Regions from separate parts of the Streptomyces sp. NPDC029296 genome, predicted to be linked through region 1. Evidence: riboswitches for the same ligand, from Rfam matches in the RefSeq annotation. Region 1 holds a riboswitch; the other holds the start of a gene.
What was found. Region 1 has a riboswitch for cyclic di-AMP ahead of ACZ4W9_RS09030 (transglycosylase family protein). Riboswitches for the same ligand answer to the same signal wherever they lie in the genome.
Positions count from the first base shown of each region.

Region 2: another riboswitch for cyclic di-AMP. It lies ahead of ACZ4W9_RS11260 (C40 family peptidase); the one in region 1 lies ahead of ACZ4W9_RS09030 (transglycosylase family protein).

Region 1 covers NZ_JBVHXT010000008.1:35,887-40,552, reverse strand. The annotation lists gene ACZ4W9_RS09040 (cytochrome P450 family protein) at 1-597, shown strand, start outside; gene ACZ4W9_RS09035 (transglycosylase family protein) at 766-1,917, shown strand; cyclic di-AMP (ydaO/yuaA leader) riboswitch at 2,100-2,281, shown strand; gene ACZ4W9_RS09030 (transglycosylase family protein) at 2,287-3,027, shown strand; gene eno (phosphopyruvate hydratase) at 3,429-4,666, shown strand, end outside.
Region 2 covers NZ_JBVHXT010000010.1:83,062-87,727, reverse strand. The annotation lists gene ACZ4W9_RS11275 (DUF397 domain-containing protein) at 1-195, opposite strand, end outside; gene ACZ4W9_RS11270 (helix-turn-helix domain-containing protein) at 205-1,065, opposite strand; gene ACZ4W9_RS11265 (ATP-binding protein) at 1,279-1,746, shown strand; gene ACZ4W9_RS11260 (C40 family peptidase) at 2,727-3,200, opposite strand; cyclic di-AMP (ydaO/yuaA leader) riboswitch at 3,204-3,346, opposite strand; gene ACZ4W9_RS11255 (hypothetical protein) at 3,785-4,090, opposite strand; gene ACZ4W9_RS11250 (ATP-dependent Clp protease proteolytic subunit) at 4,098-4,666, opposite strand, start outside.

The sequences.
Region 1 (4,666 bases):
GGCCTCATCCGCGCCTCCGACCACGGCGAGCACCTCACCGAGAACGAGGCCGCCGCCATGGCCTTCATCCTGCTGTTCGCCGGCTTCGAGACCACCGTCAACCTCATCGGCAACGGCACCTACGCCCTGCTCACCCACCCCGGGCAGCGCACCCGGCTCCAGGGCTCCCTGGCCCGCGGCGAACGGGACCTGCTGGAGACCGGCGTCGAGGAACTGCTGCGCTACGACGGCCCGGTGGAGCTGGCCACCTGGCGGTTCGCCACCGAGCCGCTGACCATCGGCGGAAAGCGGATCGCGCAAGGCGACCCGGTGCTCGTCGTGCTCGCCGCCGCGGACCGGGACCCCGAGCGGTTCGCCGACCCGGACGTGCTGGACCTCGGCCGCCGCGACAACCAGCACCTCGGCTACGGCCACGGCATCCACTACTGCCTGGGCGCGCCGCTCGCCCGGCTGGAGGGCCAGACCGCGCTGGCCACCCTGTTCACCCGCCTGCCCGACCTGCGGCTGGCCGCCGATCCGGCCGAGCTGCGCTGGCGCGGCGGGCTCATCATGCGCGGCCTGCGCACCCTGCCGGTGGAGTTCACGCCGACCGCCTGAACACAGTCTCTCCCCGGCGAGATGACACTTTCTCAACTCTGTGATCTTCACGTGATCTGTGCGGCATGAACTTGTGACAAGTGATCGTCTGCCGATACGTTCACCCATCAGCGCGGCGAGCGGCTCCAACCGCCGCGCCGGCCCTGCTGTCGCTCGAAAGGCTTCTGCATGCTCACCGGGAACGGCCGACACCGTCGCCCCCGCCAGGCTCCGGCCCTCCTCGTCGCGGCCGGCGTGACCGGCTCCGCCATCGCCATCCCGCTGCTCGGCGCCGCGAGCGCCAACGCGGCCGACGGCACCACGTGGGACAAGGTGGCCGAGTGCGAGAGCGGCGGCTCCTGGAGCGCGGACACCGGGAACGGGTACCACGGCGGCCTGCAGATCTCGCAGGACGACTGGGACAAGTACGGCGGCGGCCAGTACGCGGCCAGCGCCGACCAGGCCAGCCGCCAGCAGCAGATCGCCGTCGCCGAGAAGATCCTGGCCGACCGGGGCACCACTCCCTGGGCCACCTGTGCCCTGCTGTCCGGCCTGACGCGCAACTCGGGCTCCATGGACGTCGACACGGGCGTCGGCGACTCCGGCGGGGCCGGCGGTTCCGGTGACTCGTCCGGATCGGCCGACGGCTCCGGTACCTCCGCGACCCCCGACGCCTCCGGCTCGTCCGGGCTGCCGGACGCGTCACCCTCCACCGGCACCGGCCCCGCCGACGGCTCCTCCTCGGACCCGACCGGCACGCCCACCGCCGAGCCGGGCAAGGGCAAGGGCAACGACAAGGGCAAGGACGCGGACACCGGCACCGGCACCGGCGAGGACGCCGGTACGGGCGCGGACAACGGGACCGGCGACGACGCGGGCCGGGCGGCGGACGAGGACACGGGCAAGGGCACCGGTTCCACCGGGACCGATACCCCCAAGTCCGACAAGTCCGCCACGCCGGACACCGGAAGCACCCAGGGCGCCGGCGGCTCCCCGGCGGCCACCCCGGACCCCGGGGCCGTGAACAACCCGCAGCGCGCGGCCGGTTCCTGGAGCCTGGTCGACACCGGCGCCGTCGGCACCGGCGGACGCCACCGGGGCGGGAGCGCCGACGAAAGCGTGACAAACGGTCATAATGCCGCCCCGTCCGGCCGGCACGCCTCCCGCGAACCGGACACCTACACGGTCCGCGAGGGCGACTCGCTGTCCTCCATCGCCGACTCCCTTGACGTCGACGGCGGGTGGCACGCGCTGTACGCCGGCAACAAGAAGGCCATCGGTGCCGACCCCGACCGCATCACCGCCGGTCAGACCCTGGATGTCCAGGGCGAAACGGGCTGAAAACGCCGGGACTTGACGCCCCGCTTAACGCCTTGATGTCCGGTTTGGCGAAAGTGTGGGATGAGTCTCAGAAGCCCTGATCGTCTTTGAAATTCCGGCGATCACCTGTCTACGGTCGAAGCCGCTCGTCACCACGAGCCCCGGCAGCCGCCACGCCGAATCCTGCCAGCGGCCGCCCGGGAACAGTCGTCGCGCCAAGCGCCGTAGGCAGGAGCGGGGGACCCAAGGTAAGTGCCGGGCCCGGCAGTTGAAGCTGGGACCGGCTGGGGGTGAAGCCGCGTCACGCGCAAGCGGACGACGCGGCCGGGCAACTCAACCGGCCCGAACCCGACAGCTCACCTCGTAGGCGTCGGTGAGGGGAATCGATCCATGCTGTTTACCGGCAAGGGCAAGCACCGTCGTCCGTCCAAGGCCGTCCGCGCCGTCACGCTCGCCGGTGTCACCGGCGCCGCCGTCGCCGCCCCGCTGATGGCGGCCGGCAACGCCTCCGCCGCCACCGCCTCCCAGTGGGACACGGTCGCCCAGTGCGAGTCCGGCGGCAACTGGTCCATCAACACCGGCAACGGCTACTACGGCGGTCTGCAGTTCTCCGCCTCCACCTGGGCCGCGTACGGCGGCACGCAGTACGCCTCCACCGCCGACAAGGCCTCCAAGGCGCAGCAGATCTCCGTCGCCGAGAAGGTCCTCGCCTCCCAGGGCAAGGGCGCCTGGCCGGTCTGCGGCACGGGCCTGTCGAGCTCCCCCTACAACGGCTCCGCCCCGAGCACCCCGGCGCCGTCCGCCCCGTCCACGCCGTCCACCCAGGACTCGGGCACCTCCACCCGCTCCGCCGACCAGCAGGCCGCCTCCCGCTCCGCCGAGCGCCCGGCCGCCTCCACCGGCACGAGCAAGAGCACCGGCGGCAGCACGGGCAAGACCGTCACCACCCCGACCGGCAAGAAGGTCGAGAAGGGCGACGGCGAGTACAAGGTCGTCCAGGGCGACACGCTCGGCACCATCGCCGCGCGGCACCAGGTCGCGGGCGGCTGGGAGAAGCTGTTCGAGCTGAACAAGGACATCGTCCAGGACGCCGACCTCATCTACCCGGGTCAGCAGCTCCACCTGAAGTGATCCCCGGCCCCCCGGCCGGACCCCAGGGCCCGTACTTCCCGGCGGGCCCCCCGAGAGCCACGGACCCGCACGGGCGGGCGGACCCCTGAAGTCCCCGGGGTCCGCGCGTCCCGGCGGATCCCCCCGCAAGACCCCGTGCGGGTCACCCCCGTCCCCACGGGCTCCCCGCCCCGGCGCGTTCTCCCCCGTACGCGCCGGGGCGGGGCTTTTTTCGCGCCCGCCCCGGCACCCGGCGCCCCCCGGCCGCCCCGGACCCCTTTGTTTCGATTGAAAACAAAAGGTACCGTCGGTCTGTCCACGGGACGGTCGGTCGGTGGCCAAGGCGCCCGGGACGGTTAGGCTCTAGTCGCAAGGCACACCAGCCCCGCACTTCCAGCGTCACATCCAAGAAGGAGATGCTCGTGCCGTCCATCGACGTCGTCGTAGCCCGGGAAATCCTGGACTCCCGAGGCAACCCCACGGTCGAGGTCGAGGTCGGCCTCGACGACGGCAGCACGGGTCGTGCCGCCGTCCCGTCCGGCGCCTCGACCGGCGCCTTCGAGGCCATCGAGCTGCGCGACGGTGACCCGAACCGCTACCAGGGCAAGGGCGTCGAGAAGGCCGTCCTGGCCGTCATCGAGCAGATCGGCCCCGAGCTGGTCGGCTACGACGCCACCGAGCAGCGCCTGATCGACCAGGCCATGTTCGACCTGGACGCCACCGACAACAAGGGCTCCCTCGGCGCCAACGCCATCCTCGGCGTCTCGCTCGCCGTCGCCCACGCCGCCTCCGAGGCCAGCGACCTGCCGCTCTTCCGCTACCTGGGCGGCCCGAACGCGCACCTGCTGCCGGTGCCGATGATGAACATCCTGAACGGCGGCTCGCACGCCGACTCCAACGTGGACATCCAGGAGTTCATGATCGCCCCGATCGGCGCGGAGTCCTTCTCCGAGGCGCTGCGCTGGGGCACCGAGGTCTACCACACCCTGAAGAAGGTCCTGAAGAACAAGGGCCTGTCCACCGGCCTCGGCGACGAGGGCGGCTTCGCCCCCAACCTCGGCTCCAACCGCGAGGCCCTCGACCTCATCCTCGAGGCGATCAAGGAGGCCGGCTACACCCCCGGCGAGCAGATCGCCCTGGCGCTCGACGTCGCCGCGTCCGAGTTCTACAAGGACGGCTCGTACGTCTTCGAGGGCAAGAACCGCACCGCCGCCGAGATGACCGAGTACTACGCCGAGCTGGTCGAGGCGTACCCGCTGGTCTCCATCGAGGACCCGCTGTTCGAGGACGACTGGGAGGGCTGGAAGACCATCACCGACAAGCTCGGTGACAAGGTCCAGCTCGTCGGCGACGACCTGTTCGTCACCAACCCGGAGCGCCTGGCCAGGGGCATCGAGGAGGGCGCCGCCAACGCCCTGCTGGTCAAGGTCAACCAGATCGGCTCGCTGACCGAGACCCTGGACGCCGTCGAGCTGGCCCAGCGCAACGGCTTCAAGTGCATGATGTCCCACCGCTCCGGCGAGACCGAGGACGTCACCATCGCCGACCTGGCCGTCGCCACCAACTGCGGCCAGATCAAGACCGGCGCCCCGGCCCGCTCCGAGCGCGTCGCCAAGTACAACCAGCTGCTGCGCATCGAGGAGATCCTCGACGACGCCGC
Region 2 (4,666 bases), on a different contig from region 1:
GCTCTCGGGGGAGAAGAGCAGGGCGGGTCCGGCCGGGTTCTTCGAGTCGCGCACGGCGAGCAGTCCGGCCGCGGGGCCGGAGCGCGGCCGTGCCGTCTCCACGCAGTTGTTCGCGCCCGTGCTGCGGCTGCTGCGCACCCAGCGCACGTCGTGCAGGTCGGTACTGGCAGGGACGTTCCGAGGCAGAGCTGACATGGTGCCTCCTTACACGCCGTCACCTATCCCGGCGATGTAGTCCAACGAGTCCTCGGGGGAAAGGGCGTGGAACTGAAGGGTGCTGAAGGCCTCGGAGTAGGCCATGAGGTCTTCTTTCCGTTCCAGGTAGAGGCTACTCGTCAACTGGTCGAGAACAACCACGTCCAGATCAGAAGTGCTCGGAAATGAGAAGATAACGAAAGGCCCGGTGAGGCCGATATGCGCCCCCGCCGTGAAGGGCAGCACCTGGAGCCGTACCTGCGGCAGCCGGGCGGCCTCCATCAGCCGCCGGCGCTGGCGGGCCATCACCCCCGGACCGCCCACCTCGCGGCGCAGCACCGCCTCGTCCAGTACGGCGCTCAGCGCCAGCGGCGGGTCCGACCGCAGTACGTCCTGCCGGGCCAGACGCACCTCCACCAGCGTGTCCAGGCGGTCCTCGTCCAGGTCCTTCACGGCGGCCCGGGTCACCGCGCGGGCGTACTCGGCGGTCTGCAGCAGACCGGGCACCACCGTGGTCTCCAGGGTGCGCATCGCGCTGGCCTGTGACTCCAGGCTGATGAAGTCCCGGTACGTCGGCGGCAGCACACCCCGGTAGGCGTGCCACCAGCGGTGCCGGCCGCTCGTCTCCTCCGACCCCGCCAGTATCAGCAGCAACTCCCGCAGATGCCGGTCCCGCACTTCGTAGGCGTCCAGCAGCAACCGCAGATCGGCCGGTTTCACGCCGCTGGCGCCCGTCTCGATACGGCTCACCTTCGACTGGTGCCAGCCGACCAGCCGGGCCGCCTCACCACTGGTGAGCCCGGCGCCGGTGCGCAGCGTGCGCAGTTCGGCGCCCAGCTTGCGACGGCGTACCGCGGGACCGTTCTGCATGGCTCCTCCTTACTCCGTCCGGACCGCCCCGATACGGTCTCGCGTCGCGGAGTTCACCGCTTCGAGCGACAGATATATGCATATCTTGGTGGATCGCCCCCCGTGACCGTTCCGGTGATGGCAGTCTGACGGACAAGCACCAGTCCGGGACCGTACTCGAACCCACCGCTGTATGGAGGACCACGGTCCCGTTGGGAAAGGGACGACCTCGCCATGGCAGACCATCTGGAAGCCTCCGTCACTCTGCCGAGCGATCCCGCCTCGGTGTCGGCCGCCCGCTCCTATGTCGTGGGCACCCTCGCGGAGTGGGGCCTGCCGTCGGACACCGAGACGGCCGACACCGTGCGGCTGATCGTCTCCGAACTCGCCACCAACGCCGTTCAGCACACCTTCGGCCAGTCACCCACCTTCACGGTCGACATCGCGCTGCACCAGGACGAACAGCTGCGCATCGGGGTCACGGACAGCCATCCCCGGTTCCCGAAGAGACTGCCCGCCTCCGTCCAGCAGGACAATGGGCGCGGCATGGTGATCATCCGCTGGCTGACCGCGGAGTGCGGCGGCCGGCTCCGTGTCCGCCCGACCCGCGAGGGCGGCAAGACGGTCTCCATCGAACTGCCCTGGACCCTCCCGACGGCACCGGTCCCGGCGGGCCGGCCACCGGAAACCCCGGCACGCTGACACACCCGGCGCGGCGGCGGCACGGAGGGTCTTCGCGGGCGGATACGTTTCCTCGGCTCCTCGGCTCCTCGGCTCCTCGGCTCCTCTGCGCGGAACGAGGCCGGGGCCGGCGGACGTGTGCGGCGGTGCGCCCCGGGCACCGGTGCGGTCGATGTGCCGGAGCGCGTGCGGGCACCCTGGTGCGGGGGCAGGCGTGCGGGGCCGGGGGTGCGCCCCGGTGGCGCCCTGGCAGTAACGGACGCGCCCGGGCGGTGTGCGGAGGCCGAGGATCGCCGGTGGGCAAGGTGCCCCGACGGCGCCTTGGTGCCGACGGGCAGCGGACGCACCCGGGCGGCGCTCGGCGACGGCGGTAGTGACGTGCTCGGTGTCCCGGGGGCGGGCGGCAACCGCCGGGTACCGGCCGCGTCCACGTCCACGCACCCACGTGCCGGCGGGCAGCGGACGTACCCGGGCGTGCTGTGACGCGTCGAGGTCGTCGCCGGTGGGGAAGCTCGCCCCGTCGGCGCCCCGGTGCCGGCCGCCCGGAACGCGGCGAGCGGCGGTGCGGCCCCGGCCGGGCGGACGGGCCGCTCGGCCGGTGTGACGCTCCCGTCGGTCCGCCGGGACGCCTACCCGGGACCGAGCCGTCCCGACCGCCGTACGTGCCCGGGAGGCGGTTCCGCGGGTCCTTGCCCCGGCCCGGGTCTCGCCGCCCGCCTGTGCGCGCGGGAAGCGCTCGCGTCGGCGCCTCGGGTCCGTGTCCGGGACCGGGCCCCCCGCGCTCGCTTCCGGTTCGGGCCGTCGCGTGCGTGCCCGCTCGCGCCGCGTGAGATGGCGGGCCTACCCGGACGCACCGGCTGTCCCGGAGTCGGTCCGGGGCCGCCCGCACGCTCGCGAGGCGGCCGGGCCGCCCCGGGCCCGGCCCGCCCACGGGGCCGGGCGGGCGTCGGGGGTTGCCGGAGCGGCCCCGCTGCCGGAGCCGCTCCCGGGGCGGGGGCGGGTCAGCTGACCCGGCCGTACCAGACGCTCCTGGTCCAGATCTTCTGCAGCTTCACCACGTCCCCGGTCTTGGGGGCGTGCCAGATCTTGTTGTGGCCGGCGTAGATGCCGACGTGGTAGACGCTGGAACCCGAGTGGAAGAAGACCAGGTCGCCGACCTTGCGGTGGCGGGCGGAGACATGGTGCGACTTGTTGTACTGCTGGGCGGCGGTGCGCGGCAGCTTCTTGCCGGCCTTCTTGAACGAGTAGAGCGTCAGCCCCGAGCAGTCGAATCTGTGCGGCCCGGTGGCGCCCCACCGGTACGGGGAACCCTTCTTCGAGGCCGCGACCTTGAGTGCTTTCGTCGCGATGGTCGCGGCGGAGGCGTCGGTGGCGAGACCGGGCACCGCGATCGAGCCGCCCACGGCGGCGAGAGTGAGTGCCGAGGCCGTGCCGGCCCGGGCCATCAGCGACGGGACTCGATTGAGCGCAGTCATGCGCAACCCTTCGTCAGCCGCCTGTGAAGGATGACCTGTCGGATTCGGGCTGGCGAAGTAGCCCGGCCGCGTTGCCACGGCTTCACCCCAAGGGCTGCTCGGAACCTCCGCCCCGTGCCCGACTCTGTGTCGGACGACTGGACATCCGTTCCGGCGACCCGCCTTGCTTGGGTCCTCCACTCCTGCCGATCCACTCCGTCGACCGGTCATCCGGGCGGCGGCAGGACTCGGCGTCCGCCCGGATCGCCCCGCCGCGGTGGCGGGGGCTTGTCGTCAGACAGGGATCTTGACGCAGATCTGTCTGAAAATCCCAACGGAATCGGGGATTTGTGGCGTTACTCACCACTCACCCGTTCGGGTGGACAGTGCACCGTTCGAGGCCCCGTCAGGTCATCGTCGCAGCCCCGGACCTGGGGCGATGTGTCTGCGCGGCGACCCCTGGATCCCGCGTCGCGCAAGTCGGGAGACCCGGAAAGCGATCGGGATGTACACCGGTCGGCGGTACGCCGTTCGGGCCGTTTCAACTCCGGTCCGAACGACGCGTGTCGACGCGTCGGCGCCGCCGGGCCGGACGGGTGTCCGCCTCAGCCGGCACCATCCGGCGGGAGCGCGACGCGAGCGGCCCGGCGCTCGCCGTCCAGCACCCGCAGCGCCCGTGCCAGCGTGTCCCCGTGCAGCTCCGTCTCGCCCCGCTGGTGCATCAGCGCGAGCGCGTCCCGCAGCTCTGCCGCCTTGCGCACCAGGCCCTGAGCGGCGCGCAGAGCACCGTAGGTCTGCCCGTACCGGGCCGGATTGACGCGGCCGAGCAGGTCGGCGGCCTCCAGATAACGATCGATCAACTCGCCCTCGGCGCGGGTCAGGGCCGGTAGCGGCGGCAGGTCCGGCAGCACGGGCGGCTCACCTCGCGTCCGGTGCGCCGGGCGTGTCCCGGCGGGCGGGCACGACGGCGTCGACCAGGCCGTACGCCAGCGCCCCGGAGGCGTCCAGGATCAGGTCACGTTCCAGGTCCTCGTGGACCCGCGCGGCCGCGCGCCCCGTGTGCCGGACGAGCATCTCCTCGACGGTGGCGCGCACGCGCGCCAGTTCCCCGGCCCGGAGGATCAGGTCACCGGGCCGGCCGCGCACCGGCTCGGCCAGTGCCACCTGTTCGAGCACGACCCGGGCGCCGGGCAGCATGAACCGCTTGCCCGGGGTGCCGGCCGCGAGCAGCACCGCGGCGTAGGCGGCGGCCTGCCCCAGGCAGTAGGTCGCCACGTCGCAGCTGACGTAGCGCATCGTGTCGTAGACCGCCGCCATGGCGTCGAAGGAGCCGCCGGGGGAGTTCACGTACAGCGTGATGTCCCGGTCCGGCGCCTGGTGCTCCAGATACATGAGCTGAGCCGTGACATCGCTCGCCGCCGCGTCGTCGACCGGTGTGCCGAGGAAGACGATCCGGTCCTGGAAGAGCCGCGCGTACGGATCCAGGG